DNA from 2 places in the Romboutsia sp. BSD2780061687b_171204_C1 genome. Region 2 is predicted to be linked to the other one. Evidence: riboswitches for the same ligand, from Rfam matches in the RefSeq annotation. Region 2 holds a riboswitch; the other holds the start of a gene.

Region 1 (17,255 bases), 150 kb from region 2:
TATAATATATCCAAAAGCTTAAAATCAAGCTAACTATATATGCTAAAAAAATATCTAAACTTGCAATATAAGCTGCAACTCCTATAACTATTTGTATCAAAGATAATATGATTATTCTTCTTGGAACATTTATTGTGTGATTCTCCCCAAACATGCTAGCTGCTATAGAAACTGTCGCAATTCCTATTAAAACATTTTCTTTTCCAAATATCATAAATGAAAATATAGCTATCGCAGATATAAGAAATATTTTCATATTTTTTATTTGTTTTTTAATGTCAATTTTCACTTTCATCACCTTCTTATAGAATTTACGTACTTCTTTAAGTATAAATCAAAAATTTTATTTATAATATATTTTTAGTTTTTTTTCTAATTTTTAGATTATTAATTAAATTCCAACTCTATTTTATGCAAAAAAATCTAAGCAACTTTATAATTAATATAAATCATTTGTATATAAAAAAAGTACTTACTATAAATTTTATAGAAAGTACTCTCTTCTTTAATACTGATGACTTAACTCTCCTTTAGTATTATAATCATCATATAATTTCTTTTTTCTTTTCATAACTAAAAACACACCAAGCATCAATATTCCCTTAATTATACTACTTATAGTTATACTCCACCAAACTCCAGTAAGTCCAAGTAATCTTGGATTTGATATTAAGTAAGCTGTTGGTACTCTAAGTCCTGTAAATATAATACTTATTATAGATGGTATTGAAGTTTTACCAAGCCCTTTAAAAGCTCCTGATGTTATTATTTCTATACACATAAACAATTGAGAATATCCAAGTATTTTAAGATAAATAGTTCCTTCTTTAATAGCCATTTCTTCTTGTATAAATATAGTAAATACCTGCTTTCCTAAAAAGACTAATATTAAAGTATTTATAAATCCAAGTATTATAGCTAATATTAAAGTTAACTTAAATCCTTTATTAACTCTGTCAAACTTTTTAGCCCCATAATTTTGCCCAATAAAGCTAGATAAAGATGAAGATAAACCTTCTGCTGTCATCCATGATATAGACTCTATTTGAGATCCTACTTTTTGAACAGCTACTGCTACTGGTCCAAATGACGCCACAACCACTCCTAGTAACATAGAAAATCCTGTAAACAATCCACTTTGTAGAGCTACTGGAAGCCCTACTTTGTATAGTATTTTATAATATGTTATTTCTATATTTCTAAATAGTTTTATTTTAAAATATCCATAATCATCCTTTTTTATTCTATATATAAATAAAGATGTAACTACTATTTGTGCTACGACTGTTGCAATAGCAGCTCCTGCTACTCCAAGTTTAGGAAAACCAAACAAACCAAGTATAAGTATTGGGTCTAGTATAATATTAGTTATAAGACCTACCGCATTTATTTTAAATGGAGTTTTACTATTACCCATTCCATTAAATATAGCTGTAAATACTGGATTTATAAAATAAAATATCATTCCTAAAGATACTATATATAAGTATGTTCTAGACATATCTATAACTTTTATATCGCCTAATCTAAAAAATCCTATTAATCCTTTATTAAACACTATTAAAAATAATGTATATAATGTTGATAGTATAATATTTATTTCTATAGCTGATTTTATATAAGATCTCGTTTTATCAAGATTTCCTTCACCAATACTTTGTGCAACTTTAACTTCCCCACCAATTTTGGATATCATTACAAATGCCATAGCTAACCAAGGAAAAAATCCTGCTGTTCCAACTGCTGCAACTGCACTACTACCAGCCTTGCCGACCCAGATCATATCTATCATGTTATAAGCCATTTGTATAAATGACGTCCCCATTATAGGAAGTGCTAACTTTATTAATTTATCTAATATCTTACCATTAGTTAAATCTATTCTCTTTTCCAAATATTTCACCTCTTTTGTAAACAAAATAAACTAGATTAATATCACTTAATAGTATGTATTTTTAAATATAACTTAAATAAAAAGCATATTTATAAAAGTATATCAGAAATTTTTTTATTTTCAATATAATTAAATTATTTATACATATTTTTAATATATTTTCTATTATAGTAAATAAAGCCTTAAAGTGGTTAAATATTATTAAATCCAACTTTAAGGCTTTTTGCTATTTACTTATTTATACTATATGTTTCATTTCCTCGTAATGTTTTATGTATATTTTTTTCTAATATGACCTTTCCTCTTGATAAGATTTTAATATTATCAACACTCCAATCATCACCATTAGTAACAAAATTATTTTTTCTTATCCAGAAGTTATTTATCTTACTTAAATCAATATTTTTTCCATCTTTAAGCTTTATTATATAATTATCTATTTGACCTTTTTCAAAATCATTTCCTGCATTATCTAACTTCCATTCATATTTTTTATTATCAGAAGTTTCAAATCCAAAATATACGAAATCATCAGTTCCTGCATATTTTTCATTTGAAGTTTTTAAAATAACATTAAATTCGTTTAAGTTCTTAGTATCTGAAGAATCTATTATAGTATTAGATACTTCATTTAAAAATCTATATATAAGCTTAGCTGAACTGATCTGAGAGTTTTTCATAGATTCTACTGCCGAATATTCCCAATCTTTTGTTGAATTTTTCATTGTTGAATAACCATAATATAAATTCTTAGCTTTTTTTGCATATTCATAAGAATTTTCACTCATCCAAGCATCAAAATCTTTATTTTCTAATGCATATTTATAAGCACCATTTTCTGTATTATAATTCATTGAATCTATTGCATAATTTTCTTTTCGTTCTTCAACATAACTTTCAAACTTTACATGTCCTATACTATCAACAGCTGTAATATTGGCTGCATGATAAGGAGTATTCAGATCTCCAAGATAATGTAATCCTTGTCCTAATAAAAAAGTAGCTTCTTTATAATTACCTTTTTCCCACTCATTTTTTGCATCAGTTGTAAATTTTCTAACTTGTGATTCTGCATTATCATATATAGGTGATGCCACATACCACTTATTATCAAGTGTAAAATTATTTTTAGTATCTGGATCCCAAAAATGATCTTGATATAAATCATAAGCATTTGGATCATAATCTGGATATGTCGATCCAAGTTGTAAGTCTCTTAAGTTAGATTTTAGAATATCAAGATTTGACTTTAATAATTGAGGTTCTGATTTGCTTAAATCTTTTTCAATCATTTTAACTGCTTGAGTTGCAATTAAAGCGTGCGTTCCTGTCCCATCTTTTTTACCATCCCAAGCATAAGATGTTGAACCCATAGCTACAAATAACATTGAAATTACAAATGCTTTTGCGCTATTTTTCTTTATATTTCTTATCATAGCCTTGTTTTACCTCCAAATATCAAAATACTTTATAATTAAAAATATATAAAAACGCTTTCTTTTTCAATATTTTTGCATATTTTGTAACTTTTTGTAATTTTTTATAATTTTTTGTATTTCTTCAAGGTGAAATCATTATTTTAAATAATAATTAAAGTGAGGTATAATAACCTCACTTTAATTACATTCTTCACTTTTTTTATTGTACATAAACATATAAAACGATGCGCTAAATATTACAAAATATCCAAATACGCTAAACTTATCGGGAAATACACTAAATAATACTACACTTATTATTGCAGAGAATATTATATTAGAATAATCAAATATAGATATCTCTTTAGCTGGCGCATATTTATAAGCCCAAGTTACACCAAATTGGCCTACAGTCGCAAATACCCCTGCAAGAAGTAAATACATAAGTTGTATCATACTCATTGGCTCATAAGTCATAATCATTATCGGAAATATTACAACTAATGAGAATAAAGAAAAATAAAATACTACAGTCGCTCCATTTTCTTTTTTACCTAATACCCTAAGACAAGTGTATGCTGATGCCGCACATAAAGCACCTGCTACACCCACAATTGATGGTAACATTTCTAAATCAAATGTTGGTTTTATTATAAATAAAGCTCCTACAAATGCCACTAATACAGCAGCTATTTGATTAGTTTTTATCTTTTCTTTTAAAAATAACGCAGAAAATATTATAACAAAGAATGGACTTAACTTATTTAACATATTGGCATCTGATAACACCATTCTATCTATTGCATAATAATTAAATATTATACCAAGTGTGCCAAATGCTGATCTTAAGTTTAATAATCTTCTATTTTCCCTACTTCCAAAATAACTTTGTTTTGCTTTTGTAACCATTATAAATGCTACTACACAAGAAACTAAATTTCTAAAAAATGTCTTTTGAAAAGTTGGTAAGTCTCCTGCTAATTTTATAAAGGCTGACATCATAGCAAATCCAAATGCCGAAATTATTATACATATTATGCCTTTATTTCTGTTACTTAACTCTGTCTGCACGATATACCTCCTATGTAATTTTTATATTTATCTTTTGTATGCAATTATTTATTATATATTAAAAAAAACTATCTAGCTAGTTTTTTATATAATCTCATAATCATAGTCCAACGTTACATTACTTGTGTTTATATTATATAAATTATATTCTTCTCCAAAAAAAGTCAGTAATATTTTTTTACCTTCAAATGGTTCTAAACCTCCATTTATGTCTATTCTCTTAAAAATCTTTTTAGCAAATACTCTGCCAGTAGCATCTTTTAACTCAATCTTAAAGTTATTAATATCATTAATAGTATTTTCTGTTAAGTTTAGTAAATATCCATTAAGGTATAAAGTATTTTTTTCTTCAAATATATTATTTACTATTAAATTCATACTATCTTTCTTTACCTTAAACTCTCTTGCAGAATAAATACTATTTCTATTTAAATAATTACCTTTTAAATTTTTAAAGTCATAATTATTTACATCTTTTTCAGTAATAAATTTATTATATCTTTGTCTTTTCCTATAATTATAATCGGTAAGTAATAATCCTTTATATATGTTTTTTATATTTGAATCTATTAAGTTACTATACGTTTGTATAATACCTAATGTATCTGCATTAGATATTCCGACTACTCTTTGTTGTATTAAGAGTTCATAATAATTATTGTAAATTTGCTTTGTGGGAAAAATTCCATTTGGTGCATCTACATATGCGTCAACTGCATTTTTAAGCTTACTATTAGGTAAATATAAATACTCCAGATATTCTTTTTCTTTTGATGAAATATCTATTGTATATTTTTTCTTTCCACAATTTACGCTTACCTTATAATCATCTTTAAAAGTTGCGCTACAATTATTATTTTTATAAAATATATCTTGGTTAAATATCTCTATTAATTTACCATCTTCATATTTATATATAACTCCAATTTCAAATCCTCCAGACCCCCCGAATCCACCTCTAACCATTATTTCTGATTTATTGTCTCCTGTAAAATCTCCTAAAAATAGTTGCATATTATAACCAGAATATTTGATATTAACAGTAATATGCTCACTATTTTCTGGTTTTAAAATAAGTTCTATATTATCGACATAGGAGATTCCTTCAAAAGGATATACTCCTACTAATATTACTTCATCTTTTGAGTTTACTTTACTTATATTCCCATAACTACTATCTATTAAAACTTTCTTTGTAGGGCTTTCCATGGCTACTCCCCCCCTAAACTATTTTACTCTAGTTATAATATCTTATGAGACTTTATATATTAATGTTATATTTAAAATACACATTATAAACTTACACAAATTAATATACTAGTCAAATTACTTGGCATATATTATAAAGTTATTTTATTAATAAAATTTTTATATTTTGTATATATAAAGTTTTCCTTCTTAGCCTCGTGGTCTTTATCATCTAATATTCTCATATGATAAGCATATATTGCATATTCACCTAGTTTATCTACTAATTTATTGTTTACATATGCCCCAACAAAAGCTCCTATTCCTGGCACTAACTGAAATAACTTTGCTAAATCAATGTAATCTCTATACTCTTGTTGAAAGCTTCTCCAATCAAATGCATTAATATCATCAGATAACTTATGTTTAAAATCATCAAAGCATTCCATATTTTCAAATACATAGTTTACATGCTCTTTACTTGAAAAAGCAAGCTGAAATATGTTTAATATATATAATCTTTCTTTATAATCATTTGTATCAAATCCATATATGCTAGCAATTTCATAAATAAGCTTTATTTTTATACTAAGAAGTAATGGAAAGTCACAAAGCCCTATAAATATGCCTCCTGCCCCTGTTCCAGCACCTTCTATCATAGCAGTTCTCTTATAAATTTTTATCTTTTCAAGAGCTAGATTATCTCTTTCTTCTAAAGATATATCTAGTATAGGTTTTTTAGTAGTATACTTAGACCCAAATAAAACCATTTTAGTCATATTTTTTATAGCTACAGTTAATATTTCGTGGTACTTTTGAGGTAAAACGGAATTTATTTTATTTTGAGTTTCTTTTGATGCTTTATCTATTATAGATGGTTTTTTTCGTATTTTCTTTTTCCATTTTTTTAATTCTTTTAGTTTAATCTCATTATAATTTTGCATTTTTTCACCTATTTAAAATTTATATTAATTATTTACATAATATATTTATTATACATATAGATTTTTAATATTACTATGTACTTATTTTTCCAAACTAAACAAGCTAGTTATCTAACTAGCTTGCTTAATTTCTTATTAAATTATATTAATCCAATTATTGTATATCTTAATGCTGTGTTCCATCCAATCTACACTTATTCCTTTGTTCATATCATCTTCAATAAAATAATTTTTAGGTATATCTATATATATTTTTTTATTTCTATCCCTTAAATATTCTCTTTTCAAGCATTCTTTATCATACTCATGATGTCCAAATATATAATAGTCATTGTACTTCCCTTTTATAATATGCTCTATACCTTCATCTGTTGTCGATAGTATTTTTATAGATTTACAATTTTTTAAATCCTTCCTATTTAATATAGTGTGCCTAGAATGAGCACATATAAAACCATTATTTATATTTTTGAGTATTTCATCATCACAAAGTATATTATGTTTATATACTCCAAATATCTTCTTATCAAGTATCTCTTTGTTTATTCCATATATATGATTTAAACAAGCCTGCGCTCCCCAGCATATACTTAACATACTTTTTAAGTTTTTAATAGAATAATCAAATATATAATTTAATTCATCTATATATTTAACCTATTTGAAATCTATTTTTTCAATAGGAGCTCCTATAACTATAAGTCCATCTAAATCATATTTTACTTCATCAAAGGTATAATAATTTTTCATCAAATATAGTCTATTACAATTTTTGTATACGTGCGTTTTAAGCCTTATAAACTTTATATTTATATCCTCATTCATTTTTGAAAATAACTCTAATAAATGAGCCTCTGTCTCTACTTTATTAGGCATAAGATTTAGTATACCTATAGTTTTACAATGAGGGCTGATCTTATCTAAACTAAATTTTCTATATAACTTTTTATTATAAATTTTGTTTTCTATTATACAATTATCTACAAATTTGGCTCCATTTATTTTTTTACAAAGATATACAGTCATATTATATTTCCTTAAGTGCTATATCAAAGTCATTTATTAAGTCATCTATATTTTCTATTCCAACAGATACTCTAATCATCTCTAAACTAACTCCACACTTTATCTTATCTTCATTAGACAGTTGGCTATGAGTAGTGCTAGCTGGATGAAGTACTGATGTTTTATTAAATCCAAGGTGTATTGCTAAATCTACTAATTTTAAAGATTTTATAAAAGTCTTAGCTTCATTTATTCCACCTTTTATACCAAATGTTAATATTCCACTTCCACCTTTTAAGTAAGTTTTTACTTTCTTATAATCTTCTCTACTTTCTAAGTATGGATAGTTTACCCAGCTTACTTTTTCATGATTTTCTAAATACTTTGCTAATACTAAAGCATTTTTACTATGTTTTTTCATTCTAAGATGAAGTGTTTCCAATCCTAGATTACTTAAAAATGCATTAAAAGGGCTCATTGTGCTACCTAAATCTCTAAGCAGTGATGCTCTTAACTTTGTTATATATGCACTTTTCCTAAATTCTTCAACATATTTAATATCATGACAACTAACATCTCCATCACTTAATAATGGATATTTCCCATTATCCCAATTAAAATTACCACAATCAATAACTATTCCTCCAAGTGCCACTGCATGACCATCTATATATTTTGATGTAGAATGTATAACTATATTTGCACCAAAATTTATAGGATTACATAAATACGGGCTTGCTACTGTATTGTCAACTATAAAAGGAATATCCCCCTTTTTAGCTATTTCACTTAATTTCTTAAAATCTAATATATCTAGTCCTGGATTTCCTATAGTTTCTCCATATATAGCTTTAGTATTTTCATCTACTAAGGATAGTATATATTCTTTATCATCATTATTGGATACAAATTTTGTTTCTATTCCAAAACTTCTAAGAGTTATATTAAATAAATTATAAGTTCCACCATATAGTGATGATACTGATATTATATTGTCTCCACTTTTGCATATATTTAAAATAGCTAAAAGCACCGCCGATTGTCCTGAACTAACTGCAACTGCTCCGACGCCACCTTCAAGATATGCTATTTTTTCTTCAAAATTTGCTACTGTTGGATTGCTTATTCTACTATACATATGGCCATCTGCTTTTAAATCAAATATATCTGCCACTAAGTCTGGATCTTCATATTTGAAGGTTGTACTTTGAACCAAAGGATACACCATAGGCTCCCCAACATTTGGTTTATATCCCCCTCTTACACATAAAGTTTCCTTGTTATAATTTTTCATAAAAAAAGCCCCTTTTATCTAGGAAGCCTTTTATTAACGCAACAAATCAATATGCCTTTTATCTCTCAGGAAAACTCCTGCAGGATTTAGCACAATTCTAACTAAGTTAGCTGTTGCCAGGCTTCATAGGGCCAGTCCCTCCACTATTCTTAATAAAAGACTTTCTACTTATTTTTATTATTTAATAAGTATTATATATTATAATTATCGAAATTATAATTTAATAAATTAATTTATATATATATTTATATGTATATGTTCATAAAATATTTTATACTATAACTTACCATTTTTGCTTAATTATTGATTATTCCAAATTACTATATTCTATAAAATTTTGTCTAGTTTTGAGTTTTTACTACATATTTATTTCTAACCTCTTTAGGTAGAATATTCCATACATAAACTGCTAAAGAGAAATCTAACATACTATGTATTATAGTTCCAACTCCTATTAATCCTATAACAGATACTAAAAAACCTTGATTATAAAATCCTTCCGAAAGGTTTGATGAAAAATAAAAAGGTATAATTACTAAAACTTCTCCAATAGCATGAATTAATCCTATAACAAATGAATATCCTAAAGAACTTTTTATACTCTTTATAAGATCCCTATTTTTGTTTAAGTAAATACACCCAATACTAACAAATAATAAATGACTTAGTGCTCTAATTACAATTGGTAATGGGAAACCACCAAATAAAAAACCTATTGTAGTTCCAAGTGTTACAAATAGAACAGTCTTTGATGATATAAACATAGCTATAAATATTGGTATATGACTAGCTAATGTAAAAGATGCCGGTTCTAATATTATTTTAATTGGTGAAAACATTGGTATAATAATTCCCATTGCACATAAAAGTGCTGATAATACAATATTTTTAGTTCTCATATCTCTCCTCCAAATATATTTTTTAATTTAGTATATTTAATTCATATTACATGTGTCTTTACATATATATTTACAGTTTAGTGACTAAATTTATAATTGTCAAATACTTTTTTATGTTTATTCATTTAAGCTTGCTTACATATATAAAATTAATTTATTCATATTTATAATTTTTTAATATTGATAATATCAACTAATATGCTATAATTTACATAAATTTTCAATGAGTGGTGATATTATGAATGAATATATTGGGATAATCATAAGAAATCAAAATGATAAGTTTTTACTTTGTGATGGAAGCTTTTATATAAAAACTAAATTAGATTCTAATAGGGATATTAAGAATATAATAAAAACCGAAATATACAATGTATTAGAAAAAGACATATTTAAGATAAGAAAAATTTTTGAAGAAAAAATTATTCATATATATGAAGAAATAACACTTTACTTAGTTGATGTTGGAGTTTATACCAATGACTATGATTTTATGTCAATAGACAAGATAGTAAGTGAAATTATAAATTTTGATGATAAAAATTTTTTTAATGAATATATATTAAAACCTGAAGAATACTCTAACATACTCTCAACTACATTTACTTTGCTTATGCTTGTTATCACAGTTAATATATTTCATTTACCACAATTTATACATAATATTTCTTCATATACTCTGAGTGGATTTTCACTTATTTTTATATATTCAATATTTAATAAATACTTAAAACCAAAGTTAATAAAATACTTATCTTACTTTAAATTTAATGTTAAAATTGCTAACTATATAACATCACTTTTACTAGTTATATATTGTATAATAACTTTATTTTAAATACTAGCTATCTATATATGAATCTATAATCAAATTTTTAAGTAAAATATAATACAAAAGCTACTTTAACTTTATATAATTTAATGATTTTTTATTCTTTTATTATCAATTCATCCTTTACTTTATAAAGATTCAGCAGTATAATAATGCCGAATACATCAATTTATAATTTTTTATAAAATAAATATATAATAATGATTTTATAACCAATATAGACTTAACTAATAAAATTTATAGGTTGCTTATCTTATTTCTTAAGCCATACAAATAAATTCATTTCAAAACACTTTACAAAAGACAACTTTAGGAGGATGACTTATGTGTTTAAAATTAAGAAAAATAGCAATAGTAGGTACGGGACTAGTTGGGTCTAGCTGTGGATTTGCACTAGTTAATCAATGTGTATGTGATGAGCTTTTAATGATTGATATAAATGAAGAAAAAGCTAAAGGCGAAGCTTGGGATTTAACTCACGGAGTAGAATTTATGTCTCAAAGAACTAAAATAAGACAAGCAACATTTGCAGATTGTAGTGATGCTGATATTGTTATATTTACTGCAGGACCAGCACCTAAACAAGGTCAATCTAGACTTGATACTTTAGAAGTTAGTGCTTCTATATGTAACTCAGTAATTAAGGAAATAATGAAATCAGGATTTGATGGTTTCTTTGTAGTTGCTTCAAATCCAGTTGATATAATTTCATATCATATATGGAAGTTATCTGGACTTCCTAAAAACAGAATAATAGGAACAGGAACTACCATAGATTCATCAAGATTAAAAAACTTCTTATCTAAATATTTAGATGAAGTGGACACAAGATCTATACATGCATATTCTATGGGTGAACATGGAGATTCTCAAATGGTTCCTTGGTCAAATGTTAGCATTGCAGGTAAACCGCTTTTAACCTTAATTGAAGAAAACAAAAAACTAAAAAAAGAAATAGATTTAGATAATTTAGTAGAAAAAACTGCTAAAGCTGGTTGGGAAGTATACAATAGAAAAGGTACTACTTACTATGGTATAGCTTCAGCAGTTGTTGGAATCATAAAATCAATATTTAGTGATGAAAGAAGAATCTTACCAGTTTCAGCTTTACTTGAAGGTGAATATGGAGAAACAGATGTATATACAGGTGTCCCAACTATAATAGGTATAAATGGAGCTGAAAAAGTTATAGAAATCGATATGACTGAAGAAGAAAAGGCTAAGTTTAATAATTCAAATAATATACTAAGACAATATTTAAAAAGTATTGGATATTAATTTATATTTAAATAAAAAGTAAGGAGGAACGATTTGTTCCCCCTTACTTTTTATTTAAATTATATAGTTTCATCTCAGTTTTAATATACAATATAGATTAATATAAATACCCTTTTTCAGTTAAAGAGTTTACAACTTGTTCGTAAGTTTTTTCATCTTTGCACTTTATCGTGTGAAGATGTACACCATCTGTTAAATGAGATAGAGGGCTAGTTTCTTTTGAATTTAACTTGTTTATAAATTCTTTTACATCTCTTCTACATTCTAAGTGCAGATTGCCACTAATTTGACCATATATACTATGCTCTACTATTACATCTTCAACTATAACACCTTCATCAACTATAGTATTTAATTCATCTTCTATATCTTCTTTATCATGCTTACAAGCTATAGTTTTTATTATATAATTGTCTTCTTTATTGTCATTTAATATATACCCTCTTGGAGTAGATATAATATGGATGCCACTAGCTCTAAGAAGAGCAACATCTCCTACTATAACTTGTCTACTTACATTAAGTTCACTTGATAGTTTTGATCCACTCACAGCTTTATTTTTATTTTTTAGTAGATTTAATATCTTATCTCTTCTATCTGAACCTGTCATTTTAATACCTCTTTTCATATACATGCTATTTTTATTATATCTTAATAAATGTTGCTTATCTATAAAATAATATAAAATATCTATAGCAAAACTACATTTAATTCATAATAAAAGTCTGAGTATAATACCCAAACTGTTATTATTTATATAATATAATTTTAATATATTTAACAGTAAACTCTTTAATTTATTATGCCAATTTAATCACTGTACCATCTTTAGTATCTTATTATAATTATATATATTTTTTTCTTATTTAATATATAAATTTGATACTATTAACTACAACCAGTGCATCCATGGCAGCCTGCACCTTGAGGCATATTATCAACATTTATTATAAATCCGTTAGGTGTTTCTATAATTGTCACATCTTTATATTTCTCATACTCTAACTTATCCATAACAAAATGTAGTCCATCTATAAAATACTCCACATCGGATTCTTCTTTTTCATCTAATGCTAGATTAAATATTGCTCCGCTACATCCAAATCCTGCAAAATATATTCTTATTGTGCCCGGTTTATCTTTATTTTTTTTCTATTATACCTTTTAATAAATTTATTGCAGATTGTGGTAAATTTACCTTCATATCTAGTACCTCCATCTATTTATATATACTTATACTTATTCAATAAATAGATTATTGATGTTATTTAAAACTAAAAATTGATTGGTAATAATGAATTAATAACTAAGACTAAATATAAAAGTATAATAATGATATTTAACCATTTATATATGAACAATATAGCTATAAACTCTCGAATCAGCGCGCTTGGGAGAAAATAAAAAGCTGTAGGAGCTCCTACACCATTTGCCTTTAATCCAACCTTACGAGCAAATATTGATGCACGGAATACATGATAATTATTAGTTACAAAAATACATTTATAATTACCTGATTTATCCATAATTGCCTTAGAAAACTTCATGTTCTCATACGTTGTTGTGGATTTATCCTCAGCAATAATATCTTCATTATTTATACCTTGTGATATTAAGTATTTTTTCATAGCATATGCTTCTGAAACTAACTCATCTGGACCTTGACCTCCAGATACAATTATCTTAGGTAAATTCCCTCTGTCTTTTTGATCTTTATATATATCAATTCCTTTATCTAATCTACTTTGTTAAAAGAGGTGGTACTCTATCTCCAATCAATCCAGAACCAAGAACTATTATATAATTTATATTGTTTCTTACTGGTATCACTTGGTATATATATGAATAAATTAAATAGCTTATAAACATAAATCCTAAATATACTGACATTACGATTTTTGATATAATAACCATATAAGTAAATACATTTAATTTATTACCATGATATATCAATACGTAACTAAGAAATATCATAATAAATATATATATACCTATAATTAACGAAAGAAGATTTGCTAACTTTTTCCCCTCTTTTTTTATCATACTTCTTCCATTTTTAATAAATAAAAATGCACATATTACTACTAATATAGGTATTAACCCATAGACTATTAAAAGTATTAAAGTGTTAGCAATATTACTTTTATCTGATAAAGTTGCTAATGTATAAAAAGTTATTCCTAAAAATCCAATTATTAATATAAGCCCTGTTAGAAAACTTCTTTTTTCTACTAGAAATAAAATTGTACCTGATAAAATTATGATTATACTGGTAAACAATAAGGTATTCATATTCATCCTTTCTTAATAAAGATAATTTTTTATCTTTTTCTAAATCTTACTATTTATTTAGAAAAAAGATAAAATATATCATTTTCATTATTATTTGAGAATAATTTATTCTCTTTTATCTGTAATATAGCTTTATCTGATTTTGAATTTTCTTTAAATTCATATCCTTTAACTGTAACTATTTTATTTTCACTGTCTTTTTCTAATTTGTTATACAAATTATCACTTATAATAATTTGACTTTTGAATAGACCTGTAATTAATATTTTTTTATCTACTACGCTTACTACTTTTAAATTGTTGTTTTCTACTTTATAATTAGTTAATTCTTTTAACTCATTCATATACTTAAAGTTTTTTATACCATCATATCTTGGTATTATTGCGGCCTCTTTATCATTTACCCTTACCTTCTCTAAATCTAATTTATTAGCTAATTTATTATATTCAGACTCTTTAATAACCATATTATTATTATCATCAACTTTAAGCATCTCAAAGTTTATTTCTTCAAATTTACACTTATTACTATTTAAGCTTTTCTCTATTGTATCAATTTGATCTTTTTCTCTTTTATTCCCTTCTATTGATATATAAGTTAATGGATAAGTAAAATCATCGTCTATAAAATTATCATATACAAATTTCCCTCCTATTAAAATTACTGCAGCTGAAAGTAATCCTACTATCGTTCTTTTACTAAGTTTCATAAATAATTCTCCTTTTATTTTTATATATGATTATATTATTATAAAACTTAAAATCTACATATTGATTTATCTTTCATAAAGATTACAAATTTGTAAGGTAAGATTATTAATAATATTTTAGCTAATTCAATATATTAGTAATAAAAAATTTACTTCGCCTAAGCGACGTGTCAGTGAAACACTTTATGTCGCCCACAATTTTTGAAGTATCATAATTTTCTTAAGTTTAAAAAGAGGCTTTTATATAAAAGCCTCTCTCATTTTTATTAATTTTTTATGTTCCACAATAAGTTCTATAAGAGCAGTTCGATGGTTTAGGTAACTTTGAATACTCTTCTTGCTCTTTTGAATGCTCATATGGTTTTGAAATAGCATTGATAAGATTTATCATAACTTCAAAGTTGCCTTTATCAGCAGCTTCTAAAGCTTCTTCTACTCTATAATTTCTTGGAATTACTGCTGGATTAGATTTCTTCATTAATTTAAGTATTTCCTCTTCTGAACTAGACTGTCTCTTGAGTCTTTCCTTCCAAATATTATACCAATTTTTAAATTCTTCACTACTAAACATACCTTTTTTGCTATTTTTATTAAATGTTAGCTCTATAAAAGTATTAGTATAATCTTCATTATATTTTTCCATCATATTAAGTAAATCTTCAATTATAGATTTATCTTGTTCCTCTTTATTAAATATTCCAAGCTTTGATCTCATTATTGATAGCCAATTTATATAATATAAATTTGAAAATTCAGAAACAGCATCTTGAGCTATTTTTATAGCTTCTTTTTGATCTTCATGTAATAATGGTAATAATGCTTCTGCAAGTCTACATAAATTCCACTCGGCCATAATTGGTTGATTTTTATATGCATAACGACCCTGAGTATCTATAGAACTAAATACAGTATTAGGGTTATATGTGTCCATAAATGCACAAGGACCATAGTCAATAGTTTCTCCACTAATAGTCATATTATCAGTGTTCATAACACCATGTATAAATCCAACGCTTTGCCATTTACTAACTAAGCTTGCATGTACTTTTATAACTTCCTTTAGTAAATTAATGTATTTATCTTCATCATCAGCTATATGTGGAAAGTGTCTTTTTAATGAATAATCTGCTAAAGCCTTAATATCACTTGTACTTCCAAAATTTGCTGCATACTCAAATGTTCCAAATCTAATATGACTAGATGCAATACGAGTAAGTATTGCTCCTTGTTTTATATCTTCTCGAATTACAGATTCACCAGTTTTAATTACTGCCAAGCTGCGGGTAGTTGGAATACCTAAACCATACATAGCTTCACTTATTATATATTCACGAAGCATAGGGCCAAGTACTGCCCTCCCATCTCCTCGGCGAGAGTATGGTGTTTTACCAGAGCCTTTAAGTTGAATATCATATCTTTCACCACTTGGTGTTATTTGTTCACCGATTAATAATGCTCTTCCATCTCCCAGCATTGTAAAATACCCAAATTGATGTCCTGCATAAGCCTGTGCAATAAAAGCGCCTTCTTCTATTTTTTTGTTACCTGCAAGTATTGATACTCCTTCATCACTTTTAAGAGCATCGCTATTAAGCCCTAAAGATTCTGCTAGTGGATAATTTAGAATAACTAATTTTGGTGAACTTACTTTATTTAAATTAATCTTACTAAAAAATGTTTTGGGTAAAGTAATATAGCTATTATCTAAATTCCATCCTATTTTTTTAGTTTCGTTCTTATTAGTCATTTTTTCTCCTATCTATTTTTTATATTTAATTTATCTTATATTAATTTTTATATATTCTATTTTTATATATTATTTTCATTTGCTACTTTTTTATTTATTATTTATAAATTAACCTTATATCTATGTGTTCAGATCTATAATATTTGCTTCTTGTATATACTTATCTATTATCTCTTTTGCTATATTAAAATAACTTATACATTTATCAATTATAGCTGCATCGCTACTAACTACTCTATCTAACTTATCTAGTATTATATCTGCATTGTTAACTAATACAACATCAGTATTAAATTTCCAATTTTTTGTATGATCTAATATTTTATATTTTAGATTACCAGAATTAGAAACTGGAGAATCTAAATAAAATATAACTTCGCTAGGATCATATTCATTAAAAAACATTCCAATTAAATTTAATGCTTCTTCTGTTTTATCTATGATTTTATAAGTTCCTCTAAGCCCTGCTAAATCCCTAATATTTTCATCAGTTCCTATGATTAATGTTCCTTTAGATAATGCGACTTCTAGTGTTATTATCAAGTTGAATCCATCTATATATATAGTTCCTTCACTTACCTTATCTATTGGAAGTTTTTTAGATTCTCTTATCATTTTCTTTTTATAAGAACATACAGATCTTTTTATAGCATCCCTTTGTCTTATTGAGAATTGATATTTAT
Region 2 (17,255 bases):
ATAATATAAAAATGTTTCCAATTATGTACAATGGGCAGTCAAGTATAGCTAAGTTTTTTAAATAAGCTTTAGTAAGCACAAAAGTAATTATAAGCGAAATTAAGCTAATTACGCTTTTTCCAAATTCTTTGTTAAATAGAAAAAATATTATAGATAAAATATAAATAATGTAAAGTAATATACTAAATTTCTTAATATCTTTATGTTTCATAGCAATTCCTACCTTCCATAATTATTATATTATTATGTGCATACGTATAAATAAAATGTAAGTTTAATTTATATAATTTAATTTAGCTGAAATATAAAAAAATAAATAGAAAAATAAATTATTTTGTTTTAAAACTTACTAATTTGGGTATATATGTATTAGAAATATTAGAAAAATAGTAAAAAATGGTATAATACAAATTAACAATAGGAGTGATGAGCATGAGTTTAGCAAAAAAAATAGAACAAAAGAAAAAAGCTAAAAAAGCAAAAGAAAGAAATAAAAAGATAAAAATAGCTACACTAGGTGTTGCAACAGGTGCTATAACAGGAATACTAGGTGGGGTTTTATTAGCTCCTAAGTCAGGAAAAGAAACTAGAGAAGATATAAAAAATACAGCTAAAGATATAAACACAAATGTAAGTGAAAAGGCTGCCAAAACAAAAGAAAAATTAACTACAAATGTAAATGAATCTAAGAGAAGAATAAAAGAGTATTTAGATAGTAAAAAGAAAGAAAATGAAGACGTAGTAGATACTAATGTTGTAGAATTATTACAAGCTCCACAAGAAGCTAAGGATAAAGAATAATTGCTATGGAGAATAACATTATGTACATAGATTTAAATGTAATATATATAATACTAGCATTATTAGGTATAGGTGCATTAATATTTTTAATAATAACTTTAAAAAATATTAATGAATTTATTAAAAATATCAATACAGTGGTATCAACAAATTCTGATGACATACATACAGTAGTAGGTAAATTACCTAATTTAGTTGATAATATCAGCGATATTAGTGAAAATGTAAAAGACGTTGCGGAAGTTGCAACAGATGTAACAGCAGATATAGTAGTGGCTAAAGAAAATGTAAAATCTAATGTTGAGATATTTACTGAAATATTAAATATATTAAAATCTGTATTTATTAATAAATAGTCATAAAAGTCATAATTAAATCATAATTTAATTATGACTTTTTTTATTTGCTAATATATCATAATAAATTAAGATGTATAAAAAATTAATATATATAATTTATAAGTAGATTTATTAGAATAATTAAAAAATAATATTGACAAAATTGTGAAAATTAACTATTATATAAATAATTAAATAATTCTTATCAAGAGTGGCGGAGGGACTGGCCCGACGAAGCCCAGCAACCAGTATTATTATACGGGTGCTAAATCCTGCAGCATAAGCTGAAAGATGAGAGTATAATTTTTGCTGTCAAAGCCTGAGTTATCTCAGGTTTTTTTTATTAAAAAATATCAGGTATATTTAAATAAATTAAAATTATACTCTTTAGAAGTTTTAATATAAAGGGAGGTATATTATGAAAGAAGAAGCAAAAAAAGGTAGTATATTAGGATTATTACCACTGGGTGTATTTTTAATAGTATTTTTAGGTAGCGGGGTAATAACTGGGGATTTTTATAAAATGCCAGCAATAGTAGCATTTATAATCGCAACTATAGTAGGATTTTCTCTTAATAGAAAAGTTAGTTTAGGAGAAAAGATAGAAGTATTTTGTAAAGGAGCAGGTAATATAGATATAATATCTATGATTATGATATTTATACTTGCAGGTTCTTTTTCAAGTGTAGCTAAGGCAATGGGAGGTGTTGACTCAACTGTTAATTTAAGTTTATCAATTCTTCCTCCTAATCTTTTAGTATCAGGGTTATTTGTAATAGGATGTTTTATATCTATATCTATGGGAACATCAATGGGAACAATAGCAGCACTTGGGCCAATAGGCATAGGAATTGCAGCTAAAACAGGAATACCAGCACCATTAGTAATAGGAGCTGTTGTAGGTGGAGCTATGTTTGGAGATAATTTATCTATGATATCAGACACTACAATAGCAGCAACCAAAACTCAAGGATGTGAATTAAAAGATAAATTTAGAGTAAATTTCTTAATAGTTTTACCAGCAGCTATTATAACTGCTATATTATTAGCTACTATAACATCAGGGTATAGTTTAGGTGGTAGCACAAGCTATAGATATGATTTTATAAAAGTTTTACCATATTTAGGCGTTTTAGTAGGGGCTTTATGTGGAGTAAATGTATTTGTTTTACTTAGTTTTGGAGTAGTATTTGCAGGTGCAATAGGATTATTTACAAATTCATTTGGGTTATTTGGATTTATAGAAGCTATATCAGGTGGTATATCAGGAATGTATGAATTATGTCTACTTGTTATAATAATCGGAGGACTTGTAGAACTTATAAAATTAAATGGTGGAATAGACTTTATACTTAATTTTATAAGTAGTAAAATAAAAACTAAAAAAGGTGCAGAGTTTGGTATAGCAGCATTAGTAAGTATAGTAGATTTATGTACAGCAAACAACACTATAGCAATAGTAACAGCAGGGCCACTTGCAAAAGATATAGCTACAAAATTTGATATAGATAATAGAAAAACTGCAAGTATATTAGATATATTCTCATCTTGTTGGCAAGGCATAGTTCCATATGGTGCACAAGTATTAACAGCTGCAGGGATGGTAGGAATATCTCCTGTTGAATTAATTAAATATCTACATTATCCTTGGTTAATGTTAGCTTGTGGAATAATAGCTATAACATTTGGTATTCCAAACTTAAATAAAGTTAATAAAAGGAAAAAAGAAGTAGCTTAATGTAACTATAAAATTTTAGTTTCATATAATATAAAAAAAGAAATACTGGAGGAGATTATGGCATTAGGTGACTATGATTTCTTAGTAGGAGTAGTATCGACTTTTATAATAACATCATCTTATGAAATATCAATATATACTATAAATCAAGCTCGATGTATAGTTAAATCATATAAGTATATGAAACATAATAATACTTAAAAAGTGAAGTTTTAAAACTTCACTTTTTTTACGCTTAAGGAAATTATGATATTTCAAAAATTAGTAGATAATTATTACAGTTAAGTAATACCAATCAGTTTAGCGAGTGTAAAAAATAAACTTAATATTTTACATTCGTACAATAATAGTTAAATTAACTGAAATATCACATAAAGTTTATAATTAGCATAATTATAATAAATATTATTATGAGAAGGTGAAATATTATTTATGAATAGATACTATAGACAGATAGATTACAGCAAATTTGATAAAAATATGGAAGAGTTTGTAAATGAGAATCATATAAAAAGTGATACAGGCTATATTATAATTACATCTACTAAAGATAAACTTACCTATATATTAAAAAAAGTAGATGATAGATTTAAGGTACTGCACGTTTGGAGTAGCACTGTAGGAAAAAGCTCAACTCCTACAATAAAGGGTATATTTAAGTCAGGTATAAAGTATCCTGCTATAGGGGGAGAAAAAAGTTCAGCAAAATATGCAATGAATATAGTAGATGATTACTATTACCACTCAATACTATATGATCCTAAGGGACTTTATGTAATAGATGATAGACTTGGAGTAGCTATAAGTATGGGATGTATAAGATTAGCTACAGAAAATGCTAGATGGATGTATGATAATATACCTATTAATACTACTATAATAATAAAATAGTTATATAAAAATATAAATATCAAATAATAGTTATAAGAAATAAAAAGGAGATAATTTTATGATTAGCTTTGACCCTATTGAATGGATTGGATATTCAGCATCCTTATTTATAGTTATATCATTAACGATGACATCTATAGTAAAGCTTAGAATTATAAATTCTATAGGATGTTTTTTATTTGTAGTTTACGGATTATATGTAAAAGCATATCCTGTTGCCATATCTAATGCGCTTATAATTATTATAAATATATATAATTTATATAATATTTATAAATATAAAGAAAAAAATTAAATTACAAAATATTATTTAATAGCGTAGATATTTTATCTATGCTATTTTTTGTTAAAAGTAAATATTTTCTATATTAATAGATTAGATAAACTAAAATATTAAAAAGGTATAATATTTTAAATAACAATAGTGAGATAAAATATGTTTATTAACTAAGTAAATTGATATATTATATATAATAATAAAAATTATAATTAAAATAGAAAAGAGGACTAAATGTGAATAAAACAATAAGAGAGATTGATAAGGATATAAATAGATGCAAAAACTTAATTGAAGAAAATAACTATTTAGAAATAGTTATAGGATTAGAAGAACTAATAGATAAATATAATTCATGTATAGAAAATATAAAAAAATATGATGGTAGAGTATGGAATTACTCAAAATCTGATTTAGAAAAATTAATGAAAGAATTAGTAGGATACAAAAAAGAATTAAGTATAAGAGAATATAAAAAGGAATTAACTAAATTAGTAGATTCTTCAATAGATTATATTAAAAATCATGATACACTAAATAAAAGTAAAAAAATAAATATTATAGAAGTAATAAGAGATCTTCATAATATAAGCAATGAAGATCTAGGTAAAGAAAAGCTTTGGGAAGAGTTAAGAATATATATAAGGTTAGCAAGTGATGAAGATATAGAAGTAGGGAGTAAGTTGATATCTATTATTAACTATGTATTAGATTTTGACAAAGCTAAAAACTTAGTTCAATAATTACAAATAAATTAAACTAAGATAATATATTAAAATAAATTTATACTTTAGAATTATCTGTATATGATACATTATACAAATCATTTCTACGATGCTTTAATAAAGGTAGTTGATTTCTTATTTTTTCAACATATGAAAAGTCGATATCTGCTATAAAGTAGCCCTCTTTTTCATCTAATCTATTTAATACTTCCCCAAATGGAGAAACTAAAATAGAGTTTCCATAAGATATATAAGAAGAATTATTGTTTCGGGAAGAAGAACATCCTATTGTATAAACTTGATTATCAACAGCTCTAGATTTAAATAGTAGCTCCCAATGAATAGGTCCTGTAGTCATGTTGAATGATGCAGGAACTATTATAGCCTTAGCGCCTTTATCAACCATTATTTTGCATATCTCAAAAAATCTAAAATCATAGCAAATACAAAGACCAATTTTTCCAAATTCAGTATCAAATACTGTAACATCATTTCCAGATGATAATGTATCAGATTCTAAAAATTTTTGGCCAGCATCTATAGAAATATCAAATAGATGTATTTTTCTATGTTTTGCTATCTTATTTCCACATCGATCAAAAACATAAGAAGTATTATATATTTTACTATTATCTTTTTCAGGAATGGATCCAGCTACCAAATATATATTATATTTTTTAGCTATATCAGATAAAATATTATAAAGATTTCCTCCTTCTACCTCACAATAAACAGGAAAATTCTTATTATCATAAGGGCAGCAAAACATTTCTGGAAGTATAACTAAATCTATTTTAGATTTATTAATGGCTAAATTTATATATCTCTCTATAGTGGATATATTCTTTAATTTATTAGAATTAACATCTATTTGTATAACTAAAGTTTTTATAAAAATCACCTCAATTTAATTAAATCTAGTATAAGATATTTATATTTTAATAGTAGTTTATCTATACAAACATTGCATTAAAAAAATGAAAATATATGAAATCAATTTATAAAGTAACAAATAAAATAATGGACACATATTATATAAAGAATGAACATTGTCATCAAGGGGGATTTAAAATGGATTGTTTACAAATAAAAGAAGGAAAATCTTTAGTTAGAGTATTTCAGGCCGCTCCACAAATCGGTAAAGTAGACATTTATATTGATGGGGCACTTGTATTTAGCGGATTAGATTTTATGGAATTTACAGAGTATGTAGAGTTAGAAGAAGGAGAACATACAGTAGGTATATACTTATCTGGAACTACTGAAAATCCAGTTATAAATCAAATGCTTGAAGTAGATGAAGGGCAAATGTATACCGTAGCAGTGACAGGGAATATAGGGGATTTATCTTTATTAGTTATAAAAGACTATTCAGAAAAACAACCATCAAGCGAATATTCTACATTTAGAGTTATACATTTATCACCAAATGCACCAGCAGTAGATATACTAGTAAATGGAGAGACATTCTTTGAAGATATCGGATTTAGAGAGGGAACTAGTTATGTAGATGTAAACCCAGGAACGTATAATGTAAAATTAGTAGTAAGTGAAAGTAAAGATGTAGTTTTTCCGTTAAGGGTTAAATTAAATCCAGATAGAATATATACTATATATGCAATTGGTCAATTAGGTAGTTTAGGTGTTATACAATCAGTTGATGGGAATACTTATTTATGTAAAGAAGCTTAATTTATATTAAATACTAAAATATAAGAGAAGCATACCTTTGAACATATTAACAGTTTAATGGTATGCTTAATTTATAATTGATAGAATAAATTTAGTAATAAAAAATATAATAAATAATATCAAAATAAAAATATAATCTACAAAAAAATAATAAATAACAATAAATTTTGACATCATATTGTAGTTAATGTAATATATTGAGAGATAATAATATAGATAAAAATTATTATGGAATAATATACAGGGGTGAAGTAAATGAAAATAATGACAGTATTTGGGACTAGGCCTGAAGCCATAAAAATGGCACCTTTAGTTAAAGAGTTGGAGTCTAGAGATAATATAGAGTCTATAGTTTGTGTAACAGCACAACATAGAGAAATGTTAGATCAAGTACTAGACGTATTTAACATAAAGGTTAATTATGATTTAAATATTATGAAGTCAAATCAATCTTTGTCTCAAATAAGCACGAATATAATGAATGGGTTAGATAAAGTTATAAAAGAAGTAAAGCCAGATATAATACTTGTACATGGAGATACAACTACAACGTTTATATCATCCTTAGTTGCTTTTTATAATCAAGTTAAAGTAGGTCATGTAGAGGCAGGTTTAAGAACCTATAATAAATATTCTCCTTTTCCAGAAGAGTTAAATAGACAGTTAACATCTGTTATAGCTGATATACACTTTGCACCAACAGAAAAATCAAAGGATAATTTGATAAAAGAAGGAAAAAATCCTGAAAAAATATATATAACTGGAAATACTGCAATAGATGCATTAAAAACCACTATAGATAAGGAATACAAAAGTGAAATAACTGACAAAATAGGAAAAAACAGAATGATACTTTTAACATGCCACAGAAGAGAAAATCTAGGTAGCAATATGAAGAATATATTTAAAGCAGTAAATAAAATATCTATGGAATTTGATGATGTAGAAATAGTGTATCCAATACATTTTAATCCTCAAATAAGAGATTTAGTTAAAGAAGAATTCAAAGGTAATAAAAAGGTACATGTAATAGAACCTTTAAGTGTAGTTGAATTTCATAATTTATTAAATAAGTCATATCTAATACTAACAGATAGTGGAGGCATACAAGAAGAAGCTCCATTTCTTGGAAAGCCAGTTCTTGTATTGAGAGAAACTACCGAAAGACCAGAAGGGATTAAGGCTAAAACTTTAAAATTAGTAGGTACAAATGAAGAGAACATATATAAATACACAAAGGAATTACTAACTAACAAAAAATTATATAATGAGATGTCAAAGGCTTCAAATCCTTATGGAGATGGGCTTGCAAGCAAATACATTGTCGATATTATTGAAAAAATATATCAAAATTAAATTAAATCAGAAGAATGAATAAAAGAAAGTAGTGAAAATATGAATAGAATTTCCAAGAAGATAGATGGATATTTTTTAGGACTAATATTAGAGTTATTTATAATCACCATGTTATTTGTATTTGATATTAAATTTCAAACACAAAATTTAAGTTTTATAATGTTTTGTATAACATTTTTTACTATAATTATGACTTACACAGGGGGAATAATTATAGGGCTTATAGCAACATCAGTTTCTATATTTATATATGCAGCATATATATTTTATATAAATCTAACGAAAAATGTAGAAATAACATATATGTCTTATATATGGATGATATTTATGCCAATAATATCTTATACAACAGGAAAGTTTACAAATAGTATAAATAATCTTCAACAATCAAATCTTAAGCTAGAAAATGAATATAAAAATTTGGTTACTATACATGAGGATACAGGATTATTTAATATAAAAGCATTTTATATGAATCTAGAAAGAGAGATGAGTAAGGCTAAAAGGCATGAAACTCAATTATCTTTAATGCTTATAAACTTACCATACTATAAAGAAATAAAGAACATACTTGGGGAAGTTAAAACTAACAAACTAATGAAAGATATAAGCAATATAGTTGTAAAGTCTACAAGAATAGAAGATGAAAGATACACAATAGAAAATGATACTATAGCTATAATAATGCCAAATACAGATGAATTTGGTGCTAATATAGTAAAAGAAAGAATAAAAACAGGTATAGATGAACTTAGTCTAAGCTTGAAAAATAATAAAAATTACATAAATATAGACACAAAAATAGCAGCAGTAGAGTATAAAAAAAATATAAAGTCTCCTATTGAATATAAAACATATGTACAAGAGGAATTACAATATGATGTTTAAAAAAAAATTTATAATAGAAATAACTATTATAATTAGTATAATTTTAGCAAGTTCAAGTGGAATTTATAGTGAAAATAATAGCAATAAAAAATCTCTTATAGTTTATGAAACTAAAACTAAATTTAAGTCTAATGTTAATACAGTAAATCACCTTAATGAGCTACTATACGTATTTAATAATAAAGTGGACAATATTAATATAAATGATTATAAAAAAAGATGTTTAAACAATTATGACTATGTCTTTGTTATAAATATAAACAATAATATAGAGAATAAAATATTTTTAGAAGATATTAATAATTACAATAAACGTATATACTGGATAGGGGATAAAATTGCAAATTTACTAGAGTATAATAATAAATATTCAATAAAGTACATATATAAAAATAATAATATAACAAGATTAAACTATAAAGGAGACGATATAGTATTAGAAAATGAAAGTGATTACAACATAATACAACCAAGTAGTAAAAGTAATATTATTGCTACTATGAGTGATGGATATAACACATACCCATATATATTGCAAGATAAAAATTTGTATTATATATCTGATTGGAACATGTATGAATCTTATATATTTGAAGATACGTTAAATGATTTCTTTGAACGAACTTCTTTTGAAGAAAGTAAAATATTTGTAAAAATAGAAGATGTAAATCCTCTTAGTGACACAAAAAAATTAGAGGATTTAGCTAATTATTTATATGAAGAAAATATACCATTCATAATATCTTTAACACCTACTTATCGAGATAAGAGTATTAAAGAATTAATCACTCTAGATGAAAATTTTATAAATACTATAAAATATATGCAAGATAAAGGTGGTAGTGTTATATTAAATGGATACTATCATAATAGAAAAGAAAAATCAGATGAAGATGAGTATGAATTTTTTAATAAAGAGATATTAAATAGTAAAAGTGAAGATATAAATATATATATTAAAAATAGGTTATTAAGTGGACTAAGATTATGTATAGAAAATGATATATACCCATTGGGATTTGAAGCACAAAAATATGCTATGATTCAAGATGGGTATAAAGAAATCAAAAAATACATATCTACATATATGGGGAGATACCAAAATAATAGTGAAATTTTTAATATGAGTACATTTCCATATATAATAAAAGATAGTAAAAATTTTAATACACTAATACCGGAAAATTTAGGATATATAGCTAAAGATGACAAATTAGCGGTAGATAAAATAAAATATAATTATTATAAACTATCTATGGTAAGAGGCCATACTGGAGGATTTTTTTTCCATACTGATGTAGACACAAACTATTTAAAAGAGTGTATAGAATATATTAAATCTAAAAATGTAAGCTTTTTAGATTTAAAAAAAGAAAACAACTATATAAATATAGATGATATAAAAATAGAATCAAATAACAAGAATATAATAACAAGTTATGATAAGTATAAATCTATAAGAAAACACAATGATTTAGTGTTTAATAAGTCTATAAATAAGTTAAATGATATAGTTGTAAAGTTTGTTGTTGTAGTATTGCTAATATTTATATTAATCTTTATAGTATTTAAGATTATAAATAGACGAAAGTTTACAAGGAGATAATTATGATAGGTTTAGTAGATTATATATTTTTAATTTCCTTATCATCTATATGGGCTATACTCTTAACAAATATAATACTAGCTATAAGTGGATATATATATTATTTAAAGAGTCTTAAATTTAAAGATGAAAAATTAAAAGAGTTCCCTTTTGTATCAATACTAGTACCAGCACATAATGAAGGCAAGGTAATTGGTAAAACTGTAGAATCTTTATTACTACTAGATTATCCTATAGATAAAATGGAACTTATCGTTATAAATGATAATTCTAGTGATAATTCCAAGGAAATATTAGAAAATATAAAAAATAGATATAGAAATTATAATTTTACCATCATAAATACGGATAATATAACAGGTGGTAAAGGAAAATCAAATGCACTAAATATAGGATATCAAATATCTAAGGGAGAATATATTGCAATATATGATGCTGACAATACACCAGAAAAAACTGCACTAAGATATTTGATACAGACCATAGTTAAAGATGAAAAACTAGGGGCTGTTATAGGAAAATTTAGAACTAGAAACAAGCATAAAAACATATTAACTAAGTTTATAAATATAGAAACTCTAAGTTTTCAATGGATAGCTCAAGCAGGTAGAAAACAATTATTAGGTCTTTGTACTATACCAGGCACTAATTTTGTACTTAGAAGAAGTACTATAGAAAAATTAGGAGGATGGGACACAAAGGCAATAGCAGAGGATACAGAAATAAGTTTTAGGATTTATAAAATGGGACAAAGAATAACATATGTCCCTCAATCAGTAACCTGGGAGCAAGAACCAGAAACTGTAAATGTATGGATAAAGCAACGAACAAGATGGGTAAAGGGAAATATATATGTATTAGTTAAGTATATTACTAATTTATTTAAGGGCAAACAAAATAGAGTGCTGTTTGATATACTATACTTCTTTTCAGTATATTTTCTATTTTTAACATCTGTTGTATTATCAGATATAATATTTATTTTAGGAATATTTAAAATAGTAACTATAAATATCCCATTTGATTTTTTTACTATATGGATACTATCATATATACTATTTGTAATACAGGTATCTATAACACTTAGTATGGAAAAGGGAGAGAGTAATTTAAGCAATATATTTTTAGTTGGGCTTATGTATTTTACATATTCTCAAATGTGGCTATTTGTTGCTATAAAAGGAATGGTTGGGTATTTTTCTGACGCCATACACAAAAGAGAAGTTAAGTGGTATAAAACCGAACGATTTTAGGAGAAAATAAAATGAGATTAATAGCAATAATGATATCATTAATTATTAGTTTTACAAGCTGTGATATAGTTTTTGCACAGCAAAATGTAAAAAATTACAAATTTAAAAATGACATAACTATGAATGGGGTTATAAGTAGTACTAATAAATATTTTGAAGTTCCTAAAAATGCTTTAGTTGAAAAAACTAAGATTAACTTAGTATTTACAAAAAGTGAACTATTAGATGTGAATTATTCTACAATAACAATAATTGTAAATGATGTGCCAATCCATTCAGAACGATTAGATGGAAATAAGGAATATAAAAAAGAAATAAATATAGATATACCAAAAGATTTAATAAAGACAGGTTATAATAAAGTAGAGATAAAAGCTTATAAAACTATTTCTGATAAGGTTTGTAGAGATGACTCAAATACAGCTAACTGGTTAGTAGTACATAAGGAATCAAATATAAGTGTATCCTATAATTATAAGCCAACATCTAATTTGATAAGCGAGTACAAAGATACTTATATAAATGAAAATGGAAGAAATGAATTAGAAACTAGTATATTAATACCAGATAATTATTCAAGTGAAGAATTAACTTCGGCTATGATACTTAGTAGTGGTTTTGGAGAAAAAATAATAAATGATAATGTTAATTTTGATATAAATCTATACTCTCAATTTAAAAACAAGGATAAAAATGTTATATATATAGGCAATAAAAGTAATACTTCAAGTGAAATACTTAATTTATTAACTGCAAAAGAAAAAGAAGATTTGGATAAAAATTGTATTATAAAAAATACAAATTCAATATTTGATAAAAATAAAAAAATGCTTATCATAATATCCAATAATGAAGAACTACTTAAAAAAGCTAGCAAACTTATAAATAGTAAAGATTTAATAAATGAATTAAACAAAGATAGCATAATTATAAATAAAGATACGGATGTAGATGACATATATAATTATAAAAATAAAGATAGATTGAATTTTAAAGATTTAGGTTATGATAATATTACATTGAAAGGACCATTTACACAAGAATCAATAATAGATATAAGTATACCTAAAAGTAAAGAAGTTAAAGAAGGTAGTAAAATAAATTTAAATATTAGATATGGTGAGAATTTAGATTTTGAAAGATCTTTAGTAACTATATATGTAAATAATATACCTATAGGAAGCAAGAAACTAACAAAGGAAAATGCCAATAATGATACCGTAGAGCTTAACCTTCCAAAAGAAACTTTAAATCAAAATTATTATCAAATCAAAATTGTATTTAATTTAGAACTATTAGATTTAGCTTGTGTAACTAGAGATACTGATAACCCATTTGCATATATATCAAATGAATCATATATAGAATTTGATTACAATGATACCAATAATTTAACTATGAAAAATTATCCGTATCCATTTGTTAAGGATGATAAAGTTAATGATACAGTAGTTGTAGTACCCGATAAATTAGACTCAACAGCATTAACGCAAATAGGTAGTATAATATCCTATATAGGTCATAGTATTAAATATAACAATGGAGATATAAGATTTATAAAATCAAGTGATTTAAAATCAGATGATAAAAAAAGTAATTTAATAATAATAGGAACTCCAACTAATAATTTAACTATAAAAGATGTTAATAAATATCTAAATTTAAAATTTAATAAAGATTATTTAGGATTTGAAAGCAACGAAAAGATAAAATTCATAGGAGATTATTCAAAACAACTATCATCTATACAACTTACAAAATCGCCATATAATAAAGATAAGGGTATGATGGTTATTGCATCAACAGAAATAAAGGATTTAGCATTAAGTACTAGATATTTAAATGATTTAGATCTCACAAAGTCATTAAAAGGCGATACTATAGTAATTGATAGAGAAGGAAATATAAAAGATTTAAATTATAAGTTAGATGATGTAGATGAAAATAAAGAGACTAAAGAAGTAAATAAACTAGATAATAAAAGTAAACAGTTTATAATAGTTGCATCAGTATTACTTTTAATGGTTATATCAGCAACAGTTTTATTAGCTTTAAAATATAAAAAATAATATATAAATATAAAATACTAAGCTTTATAACTAATGCTTAGTATTTTATATTTAAAAAAGATAGGAGAGCTATGAGAAAAAAAATATTAATAATAATTACTTCATTAGTAATACTAAGCGTTATTTTTGCTATTAAAAGTACTAACAAAAATAATACTATAACAGAAAAGATAAAATCTGTTAACTTATCAACTGATTATGAAATAGAACAAGCTTTAAAGGATATAGATGATTTGAAAGTGAATACCGTTAATGTACCTATAGTTATAGAAATACCAGATTTAGACTCAAATAATATGAAAATAAATTCTTATAGTAAAGAAAAAGCCATAAGATTAATAAAAATACTGAAATCAAAAGGTATAAATATTATATTAGAAGCATATCCGTGGATAGCTAATGGAAGTAAATATGAAACTGATTATAACCCCGTAAATAAGGAAAAATTCTTTGAAGATTGGAAAAATATATTAAATATTTTAATTAAGGATATAGCAAATAAGTACGATGTAGATATAATGATTATAGCATCAAATTTCTCAAAGTTAGAGATGTATGAAGATAACTGGTGTGATATAGTTAATTTTGTTAAAGGGCGATTTAAGGGAGAAGTAACATATAAGACTACATGGTGGTATACAGCTAGTTGGGATAGAAAGAGTAATGAGGATTATTACAAAAAATTAAATAATAAAATATTTTCTAAAGTAGATTTTATATCTATAGCAGCTTATTTTGAACTTAGTGATAAAAAAGAAAATACAGTAAAAGAATTAGTAAATGCTTTAAACTCTACTACTATATATAATAGAAATCAAAATGTGGTCGAAGAAATATATAGATTCTATGAAAAATATAATAAGCCTATCTACTTTGCTGAATTAGGATTTCCTAAAAAAGATAATGCAGCAACACATCCATGGAATAGTGAAGTGTCCAATGTAGAAAATACAAAAGAACAATCTAGATGTTTTAATGCTTATAAAATTGTATTTGAAGATAAAGACTATATAAAAGGATTTTCTGTATTTGCAGTAGGAAAAAAGGGAAAAGATAAAAATTTTTATCCATCAAAGGAAAGTATAGAAATTATATCTAAATGGTATTACTAATCTGAATAGAGTTTCAATAAAAAATATATTTAGATAGGAAATGAAATAAATGACAGAAAAAGAATATGAAAAATTATTAAATATAGATACTTTAGGAGAAGAATTATGGAGTGAAAAAGTAAGGCATTATCATCCATATCAAGCTACATCATATGAATGTTTAGACGAATTATTTAAAATATACAGCTTAAATGAAGATGATTTTATAGTTGATTTTGGATGTGGGAAAGGTAGGCTAAACTTTTATATAAATTATAGATTTAATTCTAATGTAGTTGGAATAGAAATGGAGGAAAAGTATTATAAAGAATGTATTAAAAATAAAGAAGCGTATGTAAGTGAACATAAGAAAGGTAAAGAAAAAATAGAATTTAAATGTTGCTATGCACAAGATTATGAAATAAAAAGTAAAGATAATAGATTTTATTTTTTTAATCCATTTTCAGTACAGATATTTAGGAAGATAGTAGAAAATATATTAGATTCAGTATATAAAAGTGAAAGGTATATTGAGTTAATATTGTATTATCCTAGTGATGATTATATATATTATATAGAAAATGAGACACCATTTATGCTAAAAGAAGAAATACAGTTAGAAAAGTTATATAAGAAAGATGTTAATGAAAGATTCTTAGTTTATAATATACCATATTATGCATAATATAATGAGATTAAAAGATACTATATAAAATAGAAATAAGTATTTGAAATGCTCATTTCTATTTTATATAGTTTTTGAAATAAAAGGAAAAAATATAAAAATTATTGAAAAATGTAAAAATTTATGATATATTAATAAATATAAGAGATAAAAATCATTGGAGAGGTGTCCGAGTGGTTTAAGGAGCTGGTCTTGAAAACCAGTGATGCTTAACGGCACCGTGGGTTCGAATCCCACCCTCTCCGCCAAATGCCCAGATAGCTCAGTCGGTAGAGCAGGGGACTGAAAATCCCCGTGTCGGTGGTTCGATTCCGCCTCTGGGCACCAGTAAGGCATCTAGAATATAGATGCTTTTTTTATAAATTTTAAATTAATTATAAATCTACTGATAGATACTTAAATTAAAAATAATGACTATGTACTTTAGATATTATATATGAAATTTTTATTGGAAATTAAAACGCATAAATCCATTAATTTGGATTTATGCGTTTTTTAATACATTTATTACTAAGCCACAATTGGTTTAAAGTATGCATTAAAAAAAACATAGGTGGAAATCTAATAAAAAGAAAAGAAAGGGATGTTTATATGAGAAAAGTAAATAACAGTAAAAGAATATTAGATGAAAATCCACAGTTAACTGATTTAGTTAATCATGCACAAACATATACAGATATAAGAAATGCTATAGAAAATGAAAATGAATCAGTTAGTAAGAAAATACATTATAAACAAAAGCCTAAAGCTTTGACATATGATGAAATGCAACCATATAATACAAAATATAAATAAAATTAAAATAAAAATAGAAAGGAGATATACTTAATAAAGTTAAGTATAAATTAGTATGGAAGAATTCGTAAAAATAATAAATGACGAAGAGTTTAACTCTAAAATAGAAAATGGATCAGGGATAGCTGTAGTAGATTTTTTTGCTACTTGGTGTGGCCCATGTAAGATGTTGGCACCAGTTTTTGAGGAAGCTGCAAAGGATGTAGGAAATAAAGCTAGCTTTAGTAAAGTAGATATAGACCAATGTTTAGAATTAGCTAGAAAATATGGTGTAAGTACTGTACCTACAGTTATGATATTTAAAGATGGAAAGCCAGTTGATAAGATGGTAGGTTTTATGCCAAAACAACAAATAATAGAAAAGATAAATTCTAATTTTTAATATTTAAATATATAAAGTAGAAGAAGTGAATAATATAGGGTTGTAACAATGTGCCAATATAAGTCATAAAATATATTAAGGGAATTCCCTTAATATATTTTATGGAGTTGAGAAGATTGGCAAATAAATTAGACAAGACTGTAAAGAAAGTAACAAAGCCAGTTGGAGATATAGGTAAAGAAGTTATAAATGGCGTAGGAAATGTTGCTAAAGAAGCTGTTGGCGGAACTTTAAATGTAGGAAAAGAAGCTATTAAAACAGGATATAATGTAGGAAAAGAAACATTAAATACTGGAAAGAATGTAGGTAAAGCATTAAAGGATAGTATAAAAAAATAGGTAGTATTTTATAATAATAAAATTTATAAATTACTAAATTAAAGTTTTAAAAATAAGTATGAATAAGAAAAGCTATAAAATATAGACTTAAATATATATTTTATAGCTTTTCTTATTATATTTAATTAAATAGTTATTATATAGTTTATGTAAAAATAAATATACAAATGATAAATGAAAATAAATATCAATAAGTATTGACTATCAATAACCAAAGTACTATTATTTAAGTATAGAAGTATGAGAGGTGAAATATTGTGAACTTAGTAATAGTTGGAGGTAATGAAAAGTTAAAAAAAGATTACATAAATTTAGCAAAAGAAAAAGGTC

Evidence for each region. Region 2 has a riboswitch for S-adenosylmethionine ahead of I2H23_RS10200 (Na+/H+ antiporter NhaC family protein). Riboswitches for the same ligand answer to the same signal wherever they lie in the genome.
Region 1: linked by a shared signal. The riboswitch ahead of I2H23_RS09440 (O-acetylhomoserine aminocarboxypropyltransferase/cysteine synthase family protein) and the one ahead of I2H23_RS10200 (Na+/H+ antiporter NhaC family protein) in region 2 are both predicted to bind S-adenosylmethionine.

The regions. Positions count from the first base shown of each region.
Region 1 covers NZ_JADMRK010000004.1:41,447-58,701, forward strand. Annotated here, with positions in the region: gene I2H23_RS15605 (FUSC family protein) at 1-289, opposite strand, end outside; gene I2H23_RS09405 (MATE family efflux transporter) at 506-1,894, opposite strand; gene I2H23_RS09410 (zinc dependent phospholipase C family protein) at 2,125-3,330, opposite strand; gene I2H23_RS09415 (DMT family transporter) at 3,511-4,383, opposite strand; gene I2H23_RS09420 (hypothetical protein) at 4,468-5,592, opposite strand; gene I2H23_RS09425 (EcsC family protein) at 5,724-6,515, opposite strand; partial or broken gene I2H23_RS09430 (homoserine O-acetyltransferase/O-succinyltransferase family protein) at 6,651-7,541, opposite strand; gene I2H23_RS09440 (O-acetylhomoserine aminocarboxypropyltransferase/cysteine synthase family protein) at 7,543-8,814, opposite strand; SAM riboswitch class I at 8,870-8,973, opposite strand; gene I2H23_RS09445 (hypothetical protein) at 9,156-9,713, opposite strand; gene I2H23_RS09450 (hypothetical protein) at 9,952-10,551, shown strand; gene I2H23_RS09455 (L-lactate dehydrogenase) at 10,870-11,823, shown strand; gene I2H23_RS09460 (transcription repressor NadR) at 11,921-12,451, opposite strand; gene I2H23_RS15380 (hypothetical protein) at 12,712-12,870, opposite strand; gene I2H23_RS09470 (YdcF family protein) at 13,098-13,550, opposite strand; gene I2H23_RS09475 (hypothetical protein) at 13,564-14,115, opposite strand; gene I2H23_RS09480 (hypothetical protein) at 14,169-14,825, opposite strand; gene I2H23_RS09485 (protein adenylyltransferase SelO) at 15,100-16,572, opposite strand; gene I2H23_RS09490 (DUF434 domain-containing protein) at 16,693-17,255, opposite strand, start outside.
Region 2 covers NZ_JADMRK010000004.1:189,206-206,460, reverse strand. Annotated here, with positions in the region: gene I2H23_RS10215 (hypothetical protein) at 1-211, opposite strand, end outside; gene I2H23_RS10210 (YtxH domain-containing protein) at 433-801, shown strand; gene I2H23_RS10205 (hypothetical protein) at 807-1,157, shown strand; SAM riboswitch class I at 1,339-1,437, shown strand; gene I2H23_RS10200 (Na+/H+ antiporter NhaC family protein) at 1,558-2,877, shown strand; gene I2H23_RS10195 (hypothetical protein) at 2,935-3,078, shown strand; gene I2H23_RS10190 (L,D-transpeptidase family protein) at 3,310-3,768, shown strand; gene I2H23_RS10185 (YgjV family protein) at 3,827-4,063, shown strand; gene I2H23_RS10180 (hypothetical protein) at 4,282-4,788, shown strand; gene I2H23_RS10175 (carbon-nitrogen hydrolase family protein) at 4,829-5,671, opposite strand; gene I2H23_RS10170 (DUF4397 domain-containing protein) at 5,842-6,462, shown strand; gene wecB (non-hydrolyzing UDP-N-acetylglucosamine 2-epimerase) at 6,718-7,818, shown strand; gene I2H23_RS10160 (diguanylate cyclase domain-containing protein) at 7,858-8,706, shown strand; gene I2H23_RS10155 (DUF2334 domain-containing protein) at 8,696-10,312, shown strand; gene I2H23_RS10150 (glycosyltransferase) at 10,315-11,565, shown strand; gene I2H23_RS10145 (cellulose biosynthesis cyclic di-GMP-binding regulatory protein BcsB) at 11,577-13,634, shown strand; gene I2H23_RS10140 (glycoside hydrolase family 113) at 13,706-14,746, shown strand; gene I2H23_RS10135 (methyltransferase) at 14,796-15,410, shown strand; tRNA gene I2H23_RS10130 (tRNA-Ser) at 15,570-15,658, shown strand; tRNA gene I2H23_RS10125 (tRNA-Phe) at 15,662-15,737, shown strand; gene I2H23_RS10120 (hypothetical protein) at 16,002-16,205, shown strand; gene trxA (thioredoxin) at 16,261-16,587, shown strand; gene I2H23_RS10110 (hypothetical protein) at 16,704-16,925, shown strand; gene I2H23_RS10105 (DUF2325 domain-containing protein) at 17,183-17,255, shown strand, end outside.